3 regions of the Ensifer sp. 2TAB8 genome follow, and region 1 is predicted to be linked to each of the others. Evidence: riboswitches for the same ligand, from Rfam matches in the RefSeq annotation. Region 1 holds a riboswitch; each other region holds the start of a gene.
What was found. A riboswitch is a leader RNA that binds a small molecule or an ion and turns the genes downstream of it on or off. The one in region 1 is predicted to bind thiamine pyrophosphate.

Region 1 (7,078 bases):
GTGAGAAGATGCCCGAGAAAAGGCTCTCGGCGAACGCGCAGGAAGCGAAGGGACTGGAAAACGCGCTGGTGGTCTTTCTCGTGACCGCGCTTGGCGACGTCGCGCCCAAAGCCAAGCATGAGCTCGCTGTCCTAAGGAAGGGTGCCCGGCGCATTTCCGACGCCGAACTTGCGCGGCGCAAGGACGAGCAATTGCGTGTCGCGATCAGGGAGCTGATCTCGCGCGCCAACGAACAGCGCTCCACATTCTCACGGCGCAGCCTTGGCGAATCCCCCGATTATGACGGCCTGCTGCAGCAACTCGGCGGCACCCCCAATCTGCCGCAGACATTCCAGAGGCGACTGGACCAGCGGCGTTCGGGCGGCGCCATGAGTGACGCGGAGGTCGATACTCTCGCCAACAACGCAAAGGCGCACGACCAGATCGGCACCTATCTTTCTTTCGTCCGGCTGATGCAGGACTACCGGGAAAACCTGGCCGAGGCCTATATCAAGATCTTCGCGTCCAAATGCCGGCTGTCGCTGATCACGCCGAGTATCCTGGACTTCGACAAATCGCTGCACGGTCGATCATCGCCTCAGCGCGACCAGATCGACGTGATGGACGAGGTCCAGCAGCTCGTCACCAGGAAGCACGGCATCCGCATGCATAGCTTCGTCGGCTTCGATCCGCACCGCGAGGCGCAAAGGCCGGGTTCGTCGCTGGCAAATGTCCAGTATGCGATCATGGAAAAGGGCTTCATCGGCGTCAAGATCTACCCGCCGATGGGCTTCAAGGCATGGGGCAATGCGGATCCGGCGATCGATGCCGCTCTGAAGCGGCTTTACGTCTGGTGCCGCGACAACGATGTGCCGATCATGGCCCATGCGGAAAACAGCATCGGGGCCGGCTGTGGCTACGGCAACCTGGCAAGCCCCGCCTATTGGAAGGATCTGCTCGACACCAACCAGTACGACAAGCTGCGGATCAATCTCGCGCATTTTGGCGCTTTCGACGAAGTCATACGCCCGGGCGCGCCGACGGGCGTAATGGTTTCCTGTGCCCAGGACAAGTTTTCCGGGCCGCCGACCTGGGAGGACATCATCGGCAGGACAATCGACCACGAGCGTCGCCTGAACCTTTTTGCGGATCTGAGCTATCTCAGTGAATTGGTCAGCAGCGACGACAAGAATCTTCACGCAGAGATCCGGCAGTTGCTGGACAAATGGCTTGATGACTACGACCCCGACGCCCGTCACCTCATGTTTGGCACCGACTGGTCGATGATGGCGCTGGAAAAAGACTACAACGCCTATGTATCGAGGATTGCCGAGCAACTGACGCTCGCCAGCGTCAGCGACGAGCACCAGCAGAACATCCTCTGGAGAAACGCCTCGCGCTTTCTCGGGATTGACCGACCGGGCAAGACGCGCGACCGCCTCACGGCCTATTGCGACAGGCACGGCCTGGGGTCGGCCTGGCTTTCCGAACTTGCGATTGCCTGAGGCAGCGCCACGGCTGCGTGCGTGCGATCCATTCCCGTGTCCGCCCCTCGGGGTCGGCATTCAGCGTGATATCGGTGACGACGGCGGCGCTGTCCGCGCCGTGCTCGAAGACGCCGGCGATCCGCTCGATGTTGAGGCCGCCGATCGCAACGAGCGGCAGCGGCTGGACGCGTTCCCGCCAGGCGGAGAGCCGCGGCAACCCCTGCGGATCCCATTTCATCTGCTTCAGGATCGTCGGATAGATCGGCCCGAGCGCAACATAGTCGGGTTTCGCGGCAATCGCCGTCTCAAGCTCTGCCTCGTCGTGGGTGCTAAGGCCGAGCTTCAGGCCGGCTGCGCGGATCGCGGCAAGATCCGCCTCCGCCAGATCCTCCTGGCCGAGATGGACGAAGTCGCAGCCTTCGGCGATCGCGAGGCGCCAGTAGTCGTTGACGACAAGCTGGCAGCCATGACGTTTGCATACTGCCTTGGCCGCACGGATCTCGTCGCGAAGCTCCGCTTCCGGGCGGTCTTTGACGCGAAGCTGCACCAGTTTGACGCCGAGCGGCACCAGCCGCTCGATCCACCGGGCGCTGTCGACGATGAGGTAGAAGGGATCAAGTTTCACGCAAACACCGCCTTTCCGATGACGGGGGTGGAGGGGACGGCAAAATCGCGTGGCTCCAGCATGCCGGCCTCAAAGGCGTCACGTCCTGCATCGATCGCCCGGGCGAAGGCCGCGGCCATGAGAGCCGGTTTTGCTGCGCCGGCAACGGCAGTGTTCAGCAGGACCGCGTCGAAGCCAAGCTCCATCACGATGGTTGCGTGTGAAGGGCGGCCGATGCCGGCATCGACGATCAGCGGCATATCCGGAAAGTGCGCCCGCATGGCCCTGAGCGCCGGGAGGTTCTGCGGCCCCATGGCACTGCCGATCGGCGCGCACCAGGGCATCAGCACCTTGCACCCGGCCTCAACGAGCCGCTCGCCGACCACCAGGTCGTCGGTCGTATAGGGAAAGACCTCGAAGCCTTCGGCTGAGAGAATGCGCGCTGCCTCCACCAGTCCGAAGACGTCGGGCTGGAGCGTATCCTGATGGCCGATCACCTCGAGCTTGATCCAGTTCGTGCCGAAGACTTCGCGTGCCATCTTCGCCGTCAGTACCGCTTCCGATACCGAGTGGCAGCCGGCGGTATTCGGGAGCACATGCACGCCGAGAGACCGGATCAGTTCGAAGAAGGCGCCGCCCTGGCGGCCGCCGGCGGTTTCGCGGCGGAGCGAAACCGTGAGGATCTCGGTCGCAGACGCGCGAGCCGCGTCTTCAAGGGCGGCCGGCGAGGGGTAGCGGGCGGTACCCAGAAGCAGGCGCGAGCGCAATTCCTGTCCATAAAGCGTCAGCATGTCTCAGCCTCCCTTCATCGGTGAGAGTATTTCGATCCGGTCGCGATCGTTGAGGGCATGGGCCGAGCGATCCGTCCGATGTACCAGCTCGCCGTTGACGGCGGTGGCAAGCCAATCGCCTTCAAAGTCGAGTGCGGCCAGAAGTTCGGCAAGGTTTGCGACTGCGAGGTCGTGATCCTCGCCGTTGACGATCAGTTTCATGCGGCATCTCCCTTCAGGTTCCGGGCAAGGGCAAGATCCGCCGCCTCCTCGGCCAGAGTTGGCGAGAGCAGGAAACCGTGGCGGTAAAGCCCGTTGAGCGTGATGGTGTTTCCGGCGCACATGACGCGCGGCAGGTTGTCGGCAAAGGCCGGCCGGACGCCGGTTCCGGTTTCGATGAGTCGCGCTTCGCCAAAGACCGGGTGCAGCGTGTAGGCGGCGTTCAGGAGTTCCATCAACGAGCGGGCGGCAATCGGCCCGCCATCGTCCGTTTCGATCATGGTCGCCCCGCACATGAAGAGCCCATCGCCGCGCGGCACGATGTAGAGCGGGATGCGCGGATGGATGAGCCGAACCGGTCGCGACAGCTCCACTTCGCCTGTCTGCAGATAGAGCATCTCGCCTCGCACGCCGCGCAGGCCGGCAATGGCGCCGATCCGAGACGCGCCGCTACAGTCGGCGATCATATCGTGGCCGCTGCCGTCATCCGTCTCTTCGACGAAGGCAACGCCACGCTCGACCAGCTTTTGCCGCAGCAAGACAAGTGCCCGGCGAGGATCGATATGTGCTTCGCCGGGAAAGAACAGCGCCTGCTGGAAGCGCCCGGCAAGCGCCGGCTCCAGCCGCGCGATCGCCTCTGCGTCAAGCCATTCGAAGCCGGACGTGCGCGAAGCGAAGCGTTTGAGTTCGCCGGCATCTCGTGCCGGGGCGACGACCAGCGTGCCGTTGCGCGATACTTCGCCCGGAAGCGCCCGGTCCCACCAGTCGATGGCGCCGATGCCGCGTGTCAGTACCGCTTCCTCGGCACTTTCGCGCTCGCACCAGGGCGCCAGCATGCCGCCGGCAAACCAGGATGCTGCACCGCCGAAGCCCGCCTGCCGCTCCGCAACGGCAACTTCGACGCCGCGACCATTCAGTTCATGCGCCAAGGCCAGTCCGACGACGCCGGCGCCTTTGATCAGGACGCGCATGGTCAATGCGCCCCACGGTGCGGAACCGGCCGCCGGCCCGAAAGAAGCAAAGTCGCGATGATGATACGCACTGCCGAGGCTCCATAGTTGGAGACCCAGTTCGCGCCGTAGGGGATGGAAGGACGCCTTGCCGCGATAGGCTCGCGCGAACGCGAATGCGGCAGCGATGTCTGCACCGTCCCTACGCCAGTATGAACTGGATCAGGTTCAACGGGTCACTGCGCCGCGGAAACCGCCTGGCAGAATCTCAGCCCCTTGCCGGGACACCCCTGGTGAATGCTTCAAACTGAACGGCTGGACCGGATTTTGTCAAGAGCCGCCGATGCGAGTATCACGCCGAGTGTCTCCAGCCAAAAATTATCTATAAAAATTGGATGAGGCACAAGTCGCTGAGTCTCTGCGTTGTTGAGGCGGCTCGCGTCGATAGATCTGCAGATGAGTTGGGAGGAAAGCTCATTAGAGCAGGATGTTGCGAGTTCATTGCTGCTATCCCGAATTCAATTCACCGAGCGGAAAACGATGCCGTTTGTTGCCTTCATGTCACCTGCTGGATTGTGATAATGCATCCTTGGATTGCTGAAATGCCCACTGGCCTACTTAAAAGTGGTTGCGGTAACCCGTCCTTGTGAAAATTATAGATAATTATGGATTCTATCTATTTTACTGGTTCGCGAACGGGGAAATGAACACACATGCTCGACGTAAACAGTTCGACCGAGTCGACTTCAGTCACCGCTAAAGCGACCGAGCCGCGTTGGATTCTGGCTGATGCAAAAAAAATCTATAATCTGCCGTTCAACGACCTCCTCTATCGCGCGCAGTCCGCCCATCGCGCCGCGTTCGACCCCAACGCCATCCAGATGAGCCGCCTGCTGTCGATCAAGACCGGCGGCTGCGCGGAAGATTGCGGCTATTGCAGCCAGTCGGCGCATTACCCGACCGGGCTCAAGGCGTCGAAATTGATGGAAGTCGAGCGGGTTCTTGCGGAAGCGAGGAAGGCGAGGGATGGCGGCGCGACACGTTACTGCATGGGCGCCGCCTGGCGCAGCCCGAAGGAGCGTGACATGGAGGCCATCGTCGCCATGATCAGCGGCGTGCGGGCACTCGGCATGGAGACCTGCATGACGCTTGGCATGCTGACCCCGGAACAGTCCGAGCGGCTCGCCGACGCCGGGCTCGATTACTACAACCACAATGTCGATACGTCGGAGCGCTTCTACGGCGAAATCATCACCACCCGCAGCTTTGCCGACCGGCTGGAGACGCTCGCCAATGTCCGCGACGCCGGCATCAAGGTCTGTGCAGGTGGCATTCTCGGCATGGGCGAGACGGCAGACGACCGGATCTCGATGCTGGTAACGCTCGCCAATCTGCCGGTGCCGCCGGAAAGCGTGCCGATCAACATGCTGATCCCGATCCCGGGCTCGAAGCTTGCCGATGCCGCACCTGTTGATCCGATCGATTTCGTTCGCACCATCGCGCTGGCGCGCATCCTGATGCCGCAGTCGCATGTCCGGCTTTCCGCTGGCCGCACCGATATGAGCGACGAGACGCAGGCGCTCTGTTTCTTTGCCGGCGCCAATTCGATCTTCGTCGGAGAGACGCTACTGACAGCCGACAATCCCGGGGAGGATCACGATGCGTCCCTGTTCCGCCGCCTCGGGCTGAAGCCGATGGCACTTGCGGCAAAAGAGGACGCGGCCGAATGACCGTGGCCCTCCTCGCGCGCCACGAGAAGACGCTTAGCGGCCTCGATCGAAAGGGGCGCCGACGCGAACTGGTCGTCGGCGGTGGTATGGATTTCACCTCCAACGACTATCTGGCGCTTGCCGGATCGCCGCGCCTGAAGGCGGCAATCGCCGCAGCGATTGAACGCGGGGTGCCGGTCGGGTCCGGCGGCTCGCGGCTGTTGCGCGGCAATCACGAGGAACATGAGGCGCTGGAGGCGGAAGCGGCGACGTTCTTCGGCGTGCCGCGCACGCTGTTCTTCGCCAGCGGCTACGCGGCCAATGCCGCCTTGTTTTCGACGCTCCCACAGCGCGACGATATCATCGTTCATGATGCCTTGATCCATGCGAGTGCTCACGAGGGTATTGCCGCAAGCAAGGCGATCACACGTGCCGTCGCGCACAACGATGTCGATGCTTTCGCCGATACGATCAGCCGGTGGCGGAAGGCGGGCGGCATGGGGCATCCGTGGATTGCCGTCGAAAGCCTCTATTCCATGGACGGCGACCGGGCGCCGCTTGCAGATCTCGCCGCGCTTGCTGAGCGGCACGATGGCTTTCTTGTGGTCGACGAGGCACATGCGACCGGCGTCTTCGGGCCGGACGGACGCGGGCTGACGGCCGACTTGGAAGGTCGGGAAAATCTCGTGGTGCTGCACACCTGCGGCAAGGCGCTCGGGGTTTCCGGCGCTCTCATCGGTGGGAGTGCGGTGCTTTGCAACTACCTTGTCAATCGTGCCCGCAACTTCATCTATTCCACCGCGCCGTCGCCGTTGATCGCGGCCGCCGTCCGCGAAGCGCTGGCGCTGCTGGCGGATGAGCCGCAGCGCCGGGAAGAGCTCGATGGCCTCAGGGCCTTCGCCAATCAGGCGCTTGCCGAAACCCTTGGCATCGAAGGCAGCGGCTCGCAGATCCTCCCCGTTATTGTCGGAGACAACGGCCGCGCTGTACGGATTGCCGCGCGGATGCGCGTCGAAGGTTTCGATATCAGGGCGATCCGTCCGCCGACCGTTCCCGAGGGGACCGCGCGGCTTCGGATCGCGATCACGTTGAATGTCGACCGGCCGATGATCATGCGCATGCTGGAGCGCTTGAAGGTGGCGATGGCGGAGGAGCGGCCATGACGCCCCGTTTCATCATAACCGGCACGGATACCGGCATCGGCAAGACCCTATTCTCTGCAGCCCTGACCGATGCGCTTTGCGGCTGCTACTGGAAGCCGGTGCAGTCGGGCCTCGACGAAGAGACCGACAGCGAGGCTGTCGCCCGGCTCGGTCGGATCCCGCCCGAGCGCATTCTGCCCGAGGCCTATAGGCTCAGA
Region 2 (7,078 bases), on a different contig from region 1:
GAACGCCCCGCGCAACAGGCGCGAGACATCCGTCAGAAGCATTCCAATGGTTTCGGATTCGAGTTTGAATGGCATCAGCATCGTTCACAAATGATATAATAAGCTTTACTTACCATATCATTCGACGCCATTCAACGCACCAGTGGCTGTGGCTTAGCCCTCGAGCTCCTCGCGCAGCATTTCGAGTTCCAGCCATTCCTCTTCCATGCGGGCAAGATCCGCACGAAGTTTCTCCAGTTCCTGCGCGAGCTTCGCAAAAGCATTTGGATCTTTTGTGAAAAGATTGGGATCGGCCATCTTTTCTTCGCGCTTGGCGGCCTCGGCCTCCGCCTTGGCAATTTCCTTCGGCAGATTTTCAAGCACGAATTTCTGCTTGTAGGAAAGCTTGCCCTTGGCCGCCTTCGGCGCTTCGGCGGCAGGCGCAGCTGCATCGGCCTTGGCCTTTTCCACCTTTTCGGCCCTGCGCTTCTCCTCGATCGCACCCTTGCGCTGCGTCATCATGTCGGAGTAGCCGCCGGCATATTCGATCCAGCGTCCGTCTGGTGCATCCGGGTTCGCCGGCGCGATCGTCGAGGTGACGGTGCGGTCGAGAAAGTCACGGTCGTGGCTGACGAGGATGACCGTTCCGGCAAAACCGGCGACAATCTCCTGCAGGAGGTCGAGCGTTTCGATATCGAGGTCGTTGGTCGGTTCGTCGAGGATCAGAAGGTTGGTCGCCCGCGCCAGGATACGCGCCAGCATCAGCCTTGCCCGCTCGCCGCCCGAGAGTTCGCGGATCGGCGTGCGCGCCTGCTCCGGCTGGAACAGGAAATCCTTCATGTAGCCGGTGACGTGGCGCTGTTCGCCATTGACCAGCAGGCTCTCGCCGCGCCCGTCCGTCAGGTAATGCGCCAGCGTGTCGTCCAGATTGAGATCTTCGCGCTTCTGGTCGAGTGTCGCCATTTCGAGATTGGTGCCGAGCTTGACCGTGCCCGTATCCGGCTCGATCTGACCGGTCAGCATTTTCAGGAGCGTCGTCTTGCCGGCACCGTTCGGGCCGACGAGACCGATGCGGTCGCCGCGATGCACGCGGATCGAAAAGGGCGCAACGATGGTGCGGTCCCCATAGGCCTTGCTGATCTTCTCGGCCTCGATCACCAGCTTACCCGATTCCTTGGCATCGGCGGCCGTCGCCTGCACCGTCCCTTGCGGCCCCTTGTGGCCGCGATAGACGGCCCGCATGTTCTGCAGCTCGCCGAGGCGGCGCATGTTGCGCTTGCGCCGGGCCGTCACGCCGTAGCGTAGCCAGTGCTCCTCACGCTCGATCGCCTTGCCGAGCTTGTGCTGTTCCAGCTCTTCGGCCTCAAGCACCTCGTCGCGCCACGCCTCGAAATGGCCAAAACCGCGATCGAGCCGGCGCGACTGGCCGCGATCGAGCCACACGGTGGCGGTCGACACCTTCTCGAGGAAGCGCCGGTCGTGCGAGATCAAGACGAGCGCCGACCGGCTGCGGGTCAGTTCGTCTTCCAGCCATTCGATCGTCGGCAGATCGAGATGGTTGGTCGGCTCGTCGAGCAGCAGGATATCCGGCTCCGGCGCCATGACGCGAGCGAGCGCTGCCCTGCGCGCCTCGCCGCCCGAGAGCTGCTTCGGATCCTCGTCGCCTGTCAGCCCCAGGTGCTGCAGCAGATAGGCGACGCGATACGGGTCGTCGCTCGGCCCCAGGCCCGCCTCGGCATAGGCCTGCACCGTGTCGTAGCCGTCGAAATCCGGCGCCTGGTGCAGATAGCGGATGGTCGCCGACGGATGACGGAACACCTCGCCCGACTGCGCCTCTGCAAGCCCGGCGGCGATCTTCATCAGCGTCGACTTGCCCGAGCCGTTGCGCCCGACCAGGCAGATGCGGTCACCCGGCTCCACTTGCAGGTTCGCGCCGGCCAGAAGCGGCGTGCCGCCAAAGGTAAGGAAGATATCGTCGAGTTTCAGAATGGGAGGCGCCAAGGCTCAGGCTCCGGAAAGATCATAGGGGCGGGCAAGCACGATGGCGCGACCGCTCTTGAGAGTGAAGCGAAGGGGACCCTCCGCAACGTTGGAAACGGTTCGGGATGAGCCGAACGGCAGGGTGAAATCGTCGAGCGGATAGCGCGCATTGACGATCGAAAGGCCGGTAAGTTCGGTCAGACCTAGCACCGAGAAGAGGCAACCCTTCGGCAGGTCGAGCTCGAGCGGACCGGCAAGCAGCGGATAGGCCTCTTCCTCGCCCGAGGTCATCAGCACCGGAAGCCCACGCTCGGCAAGGGCGACAGCATGCAGCAGATGCATGAAGGCGTGGTCGCTGCGGGTGCCGCCGAGCGCGCCCGCGAAAATCAGCCGATCGGCGCCGCGCGATAGCGCTGCCTCAACCGCGATCTCGCCATCCGTCGCCGCCTTTGCCGCCGGATAGGGCTCGCGTGGAACGGAGGCGAACTCGGAAAGCAACGCGTCTTCGGTCGAATCGAAATCGCCGACCCAGACATCGGGTACGACGCCGAGCAAACGGGCATGGCGCATGCCGCCGTCAGCTGCAACGAAGCGGCTTCCGCTCAGCTGTCGTGTCAGCCGGTCGGTCAGCGAAAGGGCGCCGCCAAGCAGAATGGTGAAGGTCGATCGAGCCATGGCAAAGCCCATAGCGCAAAGGACCGCGGAAGGAAAACGAAGAAAACCGTTGGACGACCGGTTCTCGAAATTTTGCTGAAGCCGTCAGTGCCCTTCCGGCACCGGATCTGGAAACAGCATGCCGGCATAGATGCCCGGGGTCGAATCCGGAATCTCGAACGCACCGGCTACCCGCTCGTAGAACTTCGCCGGTCCGACGCCGCCGATGACTGCATAGCCATAGCCGGCCTCGCGCATCGCCGTCAGGCTGGCGATCAGCAGCGCCTCGCCAATCCCCTGGCCGCGCATGCCTTCATCGACGCCCGTCGGACCGAAGAAGCCGAGCGCGGTCACATCGTGGCAGGCAAAGCCGACGATCTTTTCCTCGTGCACCGCGACATGCATGCGCGTCGGGGTGGAAGAGAAGGCCGCTTCCGCCTCGCCCGCCCAGCCGGCACCAAAGGTCTTCTCGATCCAGGAGACGACCAGGCGGCGCTCCGGCGCCATGGCACGGCGAATGCTGATACCCGCTCCAAGCCTCGACTGAGGCTGAGACGGCAGGGCGTAAAGTCGAACGAGCATATCTGGCATGGCGTTTCCTCCTCGCTGCAGTGGTGTAGCGCAGTTGGCGGCTTACGCAAATACGAGCCAATGCCCCGCTCCAAGGCGCCACTTTCGGCTTCCCCCAAACATCGCTTGCCATGGAACCAGCGTGGCGGTAAATCTTTTGCCGCTCTAACGGGGTGCCTCCCGACCGCATAGCGGCCGGAGGCTGAGAGGCGTGCAACGCCAACCCGCGGAACCTGATCCGGCTCATACCGGCGGAGGGATTAGACGCGATCGGATCGATACGCCCTTTTCCCATGCAACAACGAACTTTGGGAGAGGTGCCTGCCATGTCCAATTCATCGCAACACAAACTGTTTAGCCGGCTAGCTCTGGCTGCTACCGCAAGTCTCGTCTTCGCCCACCATGCAACGGCAGCCGACAAAACGCTGACGGTCTATACCTATGAGAGCTTCATCACCGAATGGGGCCCGGGCGCCAAGGTGGCGGAAGCCTTCGAAAAGACCTGCGAGTGCAAGGTCAATTATGTCGGCGTCGCCGATGGTGTCGAATTGCTCACCCGCCTGAAGCTCGAAGGCGACGCCTCGAAGGCCGACATCGTGCTCGGCCTCGATACCAACCTCGTGGCGGAAGCCAAGGCGACCGGCTTCTTCGCGCCGCACGGCGTCGATGCCAAGGAGCTGAAGGTTCCGGGCGGCTTCTCCGACGATACCTTCCTTCCCTATGATTACGGCCACTTCGCCGTCGTCTACGATACCGAAACGTTGAAGACGCCACCGAAGAGTCTGAAGGAGCTCGTCGAAGGCGACCCGTCACAGAAGATCGTCATCGAGGACCCGCGCACCTCGACGCCGGGCCTCGGCCTGCTGCTCTGGGTCAAGGCCGTCTATGGCGACGAGGCCGGCGCTGCCTGGGCTAAGCTCAAGGACCGCGTTCTGACCGTCACTCCCGGCTGGTCGGAAGCGTACGGCCTCTTCACCAAGGGCGAAGCACCGATGGTGCTCTCCTACACCACCTCGCCGGCCTATCACATGGTCGCGGAAAACACCGAGCGCTACCAGGCGGCGGCCTTCTCCGAAGGCCACTACATCCAGATCGAAGTCGCCGGCATGACCAAGCATGCCATGGAGCCGGACCTGGCAAAACAGTTCCTAAGCTTCATGACCGGACCGGAGTTCCAGTCGATCATCCCGACGACCAACTGGATGATGCCGGTCGGCGTCACCAGCGAGCCGCTGCCGGATGCCTTCAACAAGCTGGTCAATCCGGAGAAGACCTTCCTGCTGCCGTCGGAAGAAGTCGCGAAGAACCGCAAGGCCTGGATCGACGAATGGCTTGCCGCCATGAGCAAGAACTGAGGCCGGATTGTTCGCACTGCGCGAAAACCGCATGACTGTTGTCGCCGGGGCGCTCTGCCTCGGCGCCTTCCTGCTCTTCGTCGGCCTGGCGATAGCAGCCTTGCTCGCCCAGACCGCCGGCACGAACGAAGGCAACCTGTTCGACGCCTATATCTGGCGCGTCACCCGCTTCACGCTGCTGCAGGCAACCCTCTCGACGCTGCTGTCGGTGCTGTTCGCCATTCCCGTGGCGCGGGCACTGGCGCGGCGGCCTCGGTTCTTCGGTCGCATCTGGCTGTTGCGGCTGATGGCGCTGCCGCTCGGCCTGCCCGTTCTCGTCGGCGCGCTCGGTCTGATCGAGATCTGGGGACGCCAGGGCTTCCTCAACTCCGGCCTGCGCTGGCTCGGCCTCGAGCAGCCGATCAGCATCTATGGCCTGTTCGGCATCCTGCTCGCGCATGTCTTCTTCAACATGCCGCTGGCAGCACGCCTGTTGCTGGCCGGGCTTGAACGCATTCCCGCCGAATACTGGCGTAGCGCCGCCAATCTCGGCATGCCGTCCCGCGCGCTTTTCCGGTTCATCGAATGGCCTGTCCTGCGTGGCTTGCTGCCGGGCGCGGCCGGCCTCGTCTTCATGCTCTGCGCCACCAGCTTCACGCTCGTGCTGACGCTTGGCGGCGGTCCCGCGGCCAGCACCATCGAGGTCGCGATCTATCAGGCCCTGCGCTTCGATTTCGACCCGCCGCGCGCGATCGCGCTATCCGGCCTGCAGATCGCCATGACCGGCGCCCTGCTGCTCATTCTTCGACGTCTGGCAACAGAGCCGGAAGAGGGCATGACCGGCGGTCGCACGGTTCGCCGCTTCGATGGCGCAAGGCCCGTCGCACGGCTTAACGATAGCGCCTGTATCATTCTCGCATTGCTCTTCCTCATTGCCCCGCTGATCGCGGTCGTCGTCTCGGGCCTGCAGGCCGATATCCTGAAGCTTGCGCGCGATCCGAACGTGCATCGGGCACTGGTGACGAGCGCTTCGATCGCGCTTGCCTCGGCGCTCGCCTCCGTCGCCATGGCAGCCGTGATGATCCGTGCTGCGGCCACGGTTACCGCCCCACGCCATACAGGCGCGTTGGCACGCGGCTTTGCCGGTACGATCGGCGCCAGCACCTCGCTGATCCTGCTGGTGCCGCCAGTTGTGCTCGGCGCCGGCTGGTTCCTGCTCCTCCGCCCCTTCGGCGATGTCGCGCGCTTTGCGCCTGTCATCGTCGTGGCGATCAATGCCCTGATGGCCCTTCCCTTCGTCCACCGGATTCTCGCGCCGGCCATGGCCACGCACGCGGCGCGCTCCGAACGGCTGACCGCAAGCCTTGGCATCCGCGGCTTTCATCGCCTGCGATGGATCGATCTTCCCGTCCTTCGCAAACCATTGCTGATGGCGCTCTCCTTTGCCATGGCGCTATCGCTCGGCGATCTCGGCGCGGTGGCCCTCTTCGGCTCCCAGGACATGGTGACGCTTCCCTGGCTGCTCTATAGCCGCATGGGCAGCTACCGCACCGCCGATGCGGCCGGCCTCGCCCTCTTCCTCGGGCTTCTCTGCCTGATCTTCACCATTCTCGGTACGGCAAATGACAGCCGGCGGGAAGGACGTACAGCATGACCGAACCCACCGCCGCCATAGAACTGCGCAATGTCGAGGTTCGTTTCGAAACGGCCGCGCTGCACTTCGATTGCACCATCGCCACCGGCGGCATCGTCGCCGTCGCCGGCGCCTCCGGTTCCGGCAAGTCGACGCTCTTCCACCTGATCGCAGGCTTTGAAGACCCTGACCGCGGCGAGATCCGCATCCTGGGCGAAGAGGCTGCCAGCAAGCCGCCCTCGGAACGGCCGATCTCGATGATCTTCCAGGACAACAATCTCTTCGCCCATCTCGATATCGCGACCAATGTCGGTCTGGGCATCAACCCGGCGCTTGCCCTGACGGACGAAGATCGAACGACGATTGAGGACGCACTTCGGCGCGTTGGGCTTGAAGGCTTCACACGCCGGCTGCCGCCCACGCTTTCCGGCGGCGAGCGCCAGCGTGTCGCACTCGCCCGCGCGCTCGTGCGGCATCGCCCTCTGCTGCTGCTGGACGAACCTTTCGCCGCACTCGACCCCGGCATGCGCGCCGGCATGCGCACGCTGCTCAGCGAGTTGCATGCGGAAGAAGGCAACACCATCCTGATGATCACACACCATCCCGAAGACGTGAAGGCGCTGGCCGATAGCGTGCTTTTTCTCGACCAGGGGCGTATCATTGCACACGATACACTCGACCGCTTCCTGGAGCGGCGTGACAATGCGGCGATCGACCGCTTTCTTGGCAACGCCTGAAGGGGGGCCTGGTTTCTCGTCGGCCCCAGCCGATTGCCACAATTTGACCGCGGCGCCATGCGACGCGCGAATTATCCGGCGAAGGCGTGAATATTCGCGCATCCGTTGCCGTGATACCACGGGGCAACTATTTCTACCGAGACAAACTAGGCAGGTGGCGCTGAAATCAGATACAGCAAGACCAGGGCTGA
Region 3 (7,078 bases), 140 kb from region 1:
TCTGAAGGCCTCGCTGTTGCGCGCCGTGCTCGAACGCCAACGCTCGACGCCGCTGGTGCTGGCCGACGACGTCGAGGTGAAGGCCGCCCTTTCGACCCGCGACGGCCAGGCGCTGCAACGGCTGAACGAGAAGCTGCAGGCGCTTGCGGCCAACACGGAGGCCGCCGTCATCTACGTGATCGACCCCGACGGGGTGGCCGTCGCCGCCAGCAACTGGCGCGAGCCAACGAGCTTTGTCGGCAACGACTACGCCTTCCGCGAATATTTCCGCATGGCGATGCGCGACGGCAAGGCCGAGCATTTCGCGATGGGCACGGTCAGCAAGCGGCCGGGCCTCTACATTTCGCGTCGGGTCCAGGGACCTGACGGCCCGATTGGCGTTGTCGTCGCCAAGCTCGAGTTCGACGATGTAGAGGCCGAATGGCTCGCCTCCGGCAAGCCCGTCTATGTCACCGACCGGCGCGGCATCGTGCTGATCACCAGCTTCCCCTCTTGGCGGTTCATGACGACGAGAACCATTCCGCGCGATCGCGTCGCCGCCATCCGCGACAGCCTGCAATTCGGCGATGCCTCGCTGCTGCCACTGCCGTTTAGGGACATCGAACCGACCAGCGACGGCTCCAGCGAACTGCGCGCGCTCCTGCCGGGCGACAGCGAGCGGCGGTTCCTGCGGGTGGAAACCATGGTTCCGACCACGAGCTGGCGGCTCGAACAGCTGGCACCGCTCGATGGCGCGATCTCCGCGGCAACCCGCGAGGCCCGGCTGATCGCGCTCGCCGTCCTCGTGCCGCTGCTGGCGCTCGCCGCTTTCCTTCTGCGCCGACGCCAGGCCCTGACGCTGGTCGCAGCGCGGGAGCGCGTCGCCCGCGACGAACTGGAGCGGCGCGTGGCAGAACGAACGCAGGACCTCAGCCTCGCTCGCGATCATCTCGAAACGGAGATCGCCGACCACAGGCGCACCGGTGAGAAACTCCAGGCGGTGCAGCAGGAACTGGTTCAGGCGAACCGGCTGGCGATCCTCGGCCAGGTGGCGGCCGGCGTTGCCCACGAAATCAACCAGCCAGTCGCCACCATCCGTGCCTATGCCGACAATGCCCGTACCTTCCTCGACCGTGGCCAGCAGCAAACGGCGGTGGAGAACCTCGCCAGCATCGCCGAACTCACCGAACGGGTCGGCGCTATCACCGACGAGCTGCGCAGCTTTGCCCGCAAGGGCCGCTTCGTCGCCGAACCGACCCCCATGCGCGAGGTGATCGAGGGCGCGCTGATGCTGCTGCGCAGCCGGTTTGCCGGCCGCATGGATGCGATCGTCATCGACCTGCCGGAAAACGGGCTCAGCGTTTACGGCAGCCGCATCCGCCTCGAACAAGTGCTGATCAATCTGCTGCAAAATGCGCTGGAAGCGCTGGGTACGCGCGGCGATGCCGAGATCCGCGTGCACTGCGCGGACGGACCCTCCGGCACCGTTTCGCTTGTTGTCGCCGACAACGGCCCCGGCATTCCCCAGCATATCCGCGAGGACCTGTTCACCCCATTCAACACCTCCAAGGACGAAGGGCTCGGCCTCGGGCTTGCCATCTCCAAGGAGATCGTCGCCGATTATGGCGGCGAGATCGCCGTCGAAACCAGCGACAAGGGCACCGTCTTCACGGTTCGCCTGAAGAGGGCCTGAGCAATGCAGCCGACCGTCTATCTCGTCGACGACGACAACCACCTGCGCAAGGCGATGACGCAGACGCTGGAGCTCGCCAACCTTACCGTCGCCTCGTTTGCCAGCGCCGCCGAAGCGCTGGAGACGCTCGACGCAAATTTCGACGGCATCGTCGTCAGCGATATCCGCATGCCGGGCATCGACGGCTTGGCGTTCTATCGGCGCATCGCGGCCGTCGACGCGGACCTGCCCGTAATCCTGGTCACCGGCCATGGCGATATTCCGATGGCGGTGCAGGCCCTGCAGGACGGCGTCTACGACTTCATCCCAAAACCCTTTGCCGCCGACCGGCTGGTGCAGAGCGTGCGACGTGCACTCGAAAAGCGAAAGCTCGTCATGGAAAACCGCGCGCTGAAACGGGCCGCGGAGGCAGCCGGAGACAGCCTGCCGCTGATCGGCCAGACGCCTGTCATGGAACGCTTGCGCCAGACGATTCGGCACATCGCCGATACCGATGTGGACGTGCTGGTCGCCGGCGAAACCGGCAGCGGCAAGGAAGTGGTCGCGACCCTGCTCCACAACTGGAGCCGGCGCCGTAACGGCAATTTCGTGGCGCTCAACTGCGGCGCCTTGCCGGAAACGGTAATCGAAAGCGAACTCTTCGGCCACGAACAGGGCGCCTTTACCGGCGCCTTGAAGAAGCGCATCGGCCGGATAGAACATGCGAGCGGCGGTACGCTGTTTCTCGACGAGATCGAGGCGATGCCGCCGGCAACGCAGGTGAAGATGCTGCGTGTTTTGGAAGCGCGCGAGATCACGCCACTCGGCACCAACCAGGTGCGACCGGTCGATATCCGCGTCATCGCTGCTGCCAAGATCGATCTCGGCAATCCGGCTGAGCGCGGCGATTTCCGAGAAGATCTCTACTTCAGATTGAATGTCGTGACGCTATCGATCCCGCCTCTGCGCGAACGCCGCGACGATATCCCGCTGCTGTTCTCGCACTTCCTGACCCGGGCAGCCGAGCGCTTCAGGCGCGACGTACCCATGATCTCGCCGGCTGCGCAACAGCACCTGATGACCCATGCCTGGCCCGGCAATGTGCGCGAACTCTCGCACTTTGCCGAACGGGTGGCGCTTGGTGTCGAAGGCCCACTCGGACAAGCGATTGCGCCTGCCGGACAGCCGGGATTTGCGCTACCCGAACGGCTCGAACGCTATGAGGCGGAAATCCTGAAGGAGGCGCTGCGCGCCCAGCGTGGCGACGTCAAGGCGACGATCGAAGCGCTCGGAATTCCGCGCAAGACCTTCTACGACAAGCTCCAGCGCCATGGTATCAACCGCGCCGACTACGCTGAGCGGTCGGCACCGGATAAGGCCGACCGCTAGCGCCAAACTCACTTCCGCAAATACACGTATTAGGTGCATCTTCATCGACAGGCGAATTCGCGCTTGACGTCCCGGGCCGATCAATGGCTATGATCTAGGCATTCACCAGGGGGGTCCCGCAAGGGGCTGAGATTCTGCTGGATGGTCGGCTTGCCGGCTATAGCGCAGTGACCCGTTGAACCTGATCCAGTTCATACTGGCGTAGGGACGGTGCAGATATCGAAGCCAGGATTCCGTGCGTCCAGCATCTGGCGGAGCGTCTTTCATCTTTCCGGCATCAGAACTGGGTCTCCAATCGCAACTTGGAGCCTCGTCATGAATATTGCCACCAAACCTACTCCCCTCTCGGTCACGCAAGGCCCGCTTCCCGCCTCCCGCAAGATCCACAAGCCGGGCATCCTTCACCCGGATATCCGCGTACCGATGCGCGAGATCGCGCTGCACCCGACCTCGGGCGAGCCGCCGGTCACGGTCTATGATTCCTCCGGCGACTACACAGCCGACGACGCCGAGATCCGCATCGAGGACGGTCTGCCGCGGCTCCGCCGCAACTGGATCGTCGACCGCGGCGATGTGGAAACCTATGAGGGACGCACCGTCCGCCCGGAGGACAACGGCTTTGTGAGCGGAGACCGGCTGACGCCGACCTTCCCGTTCCAGCACGCACCGCTGAAGGCAACGGCTGGCCGCGCAGTGACCCAGCTTGCCTATGCCCGCGCCGGCATCATCACGCCCGAAATGGAGTTCGTCGCCATCCGCGAAAATCTCGGCCGCGAGGCGGCGCGGGCGAAGGTCCGCGACGGCGAGAGCTTCGGCGCCCACATCCCCGACCATGTAACGCCGGAATTCGTTCGCCAGGAAATTGCCAGCGGCCGGGCGATCCTGCCCGCCAACATCAACCACCCGGAATCCGAACCGATGATCATCGGACGGAACTTCCTGGTGAAAATCAATGCCAATATCGGCAACTCCGCCGTCACCTCGTCTATGGCCGAAGAGGTCGAGAAGATGGTCTGGGCAACCCGCTGGGGCGCCGACACGGTCATGGACCTCTCGACCGGCCGCAACATCCACAACATCCGCGAATGGATCATCCGGAATTCACCGGTTCCGATCGGCACCGTGCCACTTTACCAGGCTCTGGAAAAGGTCAACGGCATTGCCGAGGACCTCACCTGGGAAGTCTATCGCGACACATTGATCGAGCAGGCCGAACAGGGCGTCGACTACTTCACCATCCATGCCGGCGTCCGCCTGCATTACATCCCGCTCACCGTCGATCGCGTCACCGGCATCGTTTCGCGCGGCGGCTCGATCATGGCCAAGTGGTGTCTGCACCACCACCGCGAAAGCTTCCTCTACGAGCATTTCGAGGAGATCTGCGACATCTGCCGCGCCTATGACGTCTCCTTCTCGCTCGGCGACGGCCTGCGCCCGGGCTCGATCGCCGACGCCAACGACGCCGCGCAATTCGCCGAACTCGAAACGCTGGGCGAACTCACAAAGATCGCCTGGGCCAAGGATTGTCAGGTGATGATCGAGGGCCCCGGTCACGTGCCGATGCACAAGATCAAGGAGAACATGGACAAGCAGCTCACCGTTTGCGGCGAAGCGCCGTTCTACACGCTCGGACCGCTGACGACGGACATCGCACCGGGCTACGACCACATCACCTCGGGCATCGGCGCGGCCATGATTGGCTGGTTCGGCACCGCCATGCTCTGCTACGTCACGCCGAAGGAGCATCTCGGCCTGCCCGACCGCAATGACGTCAAGGTGGGTGTCATTACCTACAAGATCGCCGCCCACGCCGCCGACCTCGCCAAGGGCCATCCGGCCGCTCAGGTGCGCGACGACGCGCTCTCGCGCGCCCGCTTCGAGTTCCGCTGGGAGGACCAGTTCAACCTCTCGCTCGACCCGGAGACGGCCCGCAACTTCCACGACGAGACCCTGCCGAAGGAGGCGCACAAGGTCGCGCATTTCTGCTCGATGTGCGGCCCGAAATTCTGCTCCATGCGGATCTCGCACGACATCCGGGCCGAGGCGCAGAAGGAAGGGCTGGAGGCAATGGCGGCGAAATACCGCGAAGGCGGCGACCTCTACATGCCGGTAGAAGAGGCGGCTGGCGCGGCCGAGTAGACGCAAAGACACGCTGAAGGGGCCAGTCACAGCCCCTTCAGTTCGCGCAGGACTTCCGTCCAGCGCCCCAGAGGCGGAAGCGGAGACCGCCAACGGACTCCTTCGCCGTCATGCTCGGGAGGGGCGAGCGTGCACCTTCCGCTCGATCCCATCGAGCAGCACGCTGGCATCGGCAAAGGTCATGCGGCTCCATATGTTCGCGCAGATTGTGGCCGACGCCTTCACGGCGGGCTAGGAAGATCGCCACTGTGGGGCTGGCGACCATCTGCGCGTTGTGGTCGCCGCCATGGGCCCCGCACCTTGCGCACCACTTCACCCGTCACCCGAATAACTTGTCCCTGCGTCGATTGAGCGGTATGCAAGATTCACGCGAAAGTCGCTGTCGGCGAAATTCATTCGCAATGAATTGCCGTCTCTGCCGCGCAGAAGGTCTTGCAAAACGGCGCAAGTACGCCGTTCGCACAAGGAGTAAAGACTTGAGGTCACGCCTGCTGAGACTGACGGCTCTGGCGATGGGAGCCCTTGCACTCGCCGGTGGCCTCCCGCGCGACGGGCGTTTTGCCGCGGGCTTTTCCTGGATTTCCGCCGCCCATGCGGACGACGCCGATGTCGGCGGCGGGAATGGCGAAGGTGCTCCGGGCGGCAGCGACCAAGGCGGCGAAAACATCGGGAGCGGCGGCACCGAGGGTGGCGGCGATGGGGGTGGCGGCGATTGGGGCTCCGGCGATGGTAGCGGCGCGGGCGAAGGACCCGGCGGGACCGGTGCAGGCGGCGGCGGTGGCGCCATCGACGGGGTTGGCGTCTTTGACGGAGATAGCGAGCGCCACTCATCCTCTTCGCGCGACGGGCGGGATTATGGACCAACCGGCAGCGCATGGCACGGCGGCAGCAGTTTCCTCAACCTTTTCCGCCGGACGCCGGAAGGGCCTATCGAGGGGAATCGGCCAGAGTCTTCCCTCAGGCAGAAGAGCGATGCGGGATCCAGCAAAAGCGCAGGTAACACGAAAAGAGAGCCTTGAAGAGACGTCTGCTTCGTCACGACGAAGGGTGACGTGACGTGCGCAGTTTATCGCGGACGCAGAAACGCCTGTGTCTGGATGCCCGGGCCAAGCCCGAGCATGACGGCGCAGAGGGAGGCGCGATATCGATCCCGTTCAATCAACGAACGCGCAGAGTCCCTATCCCCCTCTAGCGACCACTCACCATCCACTCGACCACATCGAGCAGCACGTTGGCGCCGGCGACGAGCTCATCCGGCTCCGTGTGTTCACGCGGATTGTGGCTGATGCCATCGCGGCTCGGAACGAAGATCATCGCCGTCGGCGCAATGCGGGCGATCATCTGGGCGTCGTGGCCGGCGCCCGAGGTCATGCGCCGGCTCTTGAGGCCTCGCGCGCTGGCCGAAGCCTCGATCGTCGCGACGATGCCCTGATCGAAAGCCACCGGCTGGAAGCGTGCAAGCCGCTCGACCGAGATCTGGACCCCCTCTTCCGCGCCGATACGCGCGAGAAAGTCCGACAGCGCCGCTTCGAGCACCAGCAGTCGTTCCTCGTCCGGATCGCGCAGATCGACCGTGAAGACGGCACGCGACGGGATGACGTTGATCGCGTCGGGCTCGAAACGCATGGTGCCGATGGTCGCCACGCTCGGCGCGTTCGAGCGGGCGATATGCTCGCGCAGGAAGACACTGACGCGGGCGGCGGCGAGACCGGCGTCGGAGCGCATCGCCATCGGTGTCGTGCCGGCATGGTTGGCGACGCCATCGATCGTCACGCGCTGCCAGGAAATACCCTGCAGGTTCTCGACGGCACCGATTGCAAAGCCCTCGCGCTGCAGCACCGGCCCCTGCTCGATATGGAGTTCGACATAGGCGTGGGGCTTGAGGAAACCCGGCTCGAC

Region 2: it holds a riboswitch for thiamine pyrophosphate, as region 1 does, so the genes downstream of both, thiB (thiamine ABC transporter substrate binding subunit) here and thiO (glycine oxidase ThiO) in region 1, are expected to answer to the same signal.
Region 3: it holds a riboswitch for thiamine pyrophosphate, as region 1 does, so the genes downstream of both, thiC (phosphomethylpyrimidine synthase ThiC) here and thiO (glycine oxidase ThiO) in region 1, are expected to answer to the same signal.

Annotation. Positions count from the first base shown of each region.
Region 1 covers NZ_JBFRGB010000005.1:273,490-280,567, reverse strand. The annotation lists gene AB4Z53_RS12275 (amidohydrolase family protein) at 1-1,484, shown strand, start outside; gene AB4Z53_RS12270 (thiamine phosphate synthase) at 1,420-2,091, opposite strand; gene AB4Z53_RS12265 (thiazole synthase) at 2,088-2,861, opposite strand; gene thiS (sulfur carrier protein ThiS) at 2,865-3,062, opposite strand; gene thiO (glycine oxidase ThiO) at 3,059-4,030, opposite strand; TPP riboswitch at 4,191-4,311, opposite strand; gene bioB (biotin synthase BioB) at 4,723-5,739, shown strand; gene AB4Z53_RS12245 (8-amino-7-oxononanoate synthase) at 5,736-6,881, shown strand; gene bioD (dethiobiotin synthase) at 6,878-7,078, shown strand, end outside.
Region 2 covers NZ_JBFRGB010000003.1:78,143-85,220, reverse strand. The annotation lists gene AB4Z53_RS08400 (MarR family winged helix-turn-helix transcriptional regulator) at 1-75, opposite strand, end outside; gene AB4Z53_RS08395 (ABC-F family ATP-binding cassette domain-containing protein) at 154-1,980, opposite strand; gene AB4Z53_RS08390 (thiamine diphosphokinase) at 1,984-2,634, opposite strand; gene AB4Z53_RS08385 (GNAT family N-acetyltransferase) at 2,719-3,204, opposite strand; TPP riboswitch at 3,343-3,460, shown strand; gene thiB (thiamine ABC transporter substrate binding subunit) at 3,510-4,538, shown strand; gene thiP (thiamine/thiamine pyrophosphate ABC transporter permease ThiP) at 4,546-6,171, shown strand; gene thiQ (thiamine ABC transporter ATP-binding protein) at 6,168-6,887, shown strand.
Region 3 covers NZ_JBFRGB010000005.1:136,891-143,968, forward strand. The annotation lists gene AB4Z53_RS11610 (sensor histidine kinase) at 1-1,672, shown strand, start outside; gene AB4Z53_RS11615 (sigma-54-dependent transcriptional regulator) at 1,676-3,040, shown strand; TPP riboswitch at 3,138-3,266, shown strand; gene thiC (phosphomethylpyrimidine synthase ThiC) at 3,356-5,179, shown strand; gene AB4Z53_RS11625 (hypothetical protein) at 5,662-6,006, opposite strand; gene AB4Z53_RS11630 (Zn-dependent hydrolase) at 6,368-7,078, opposite strand, start outside.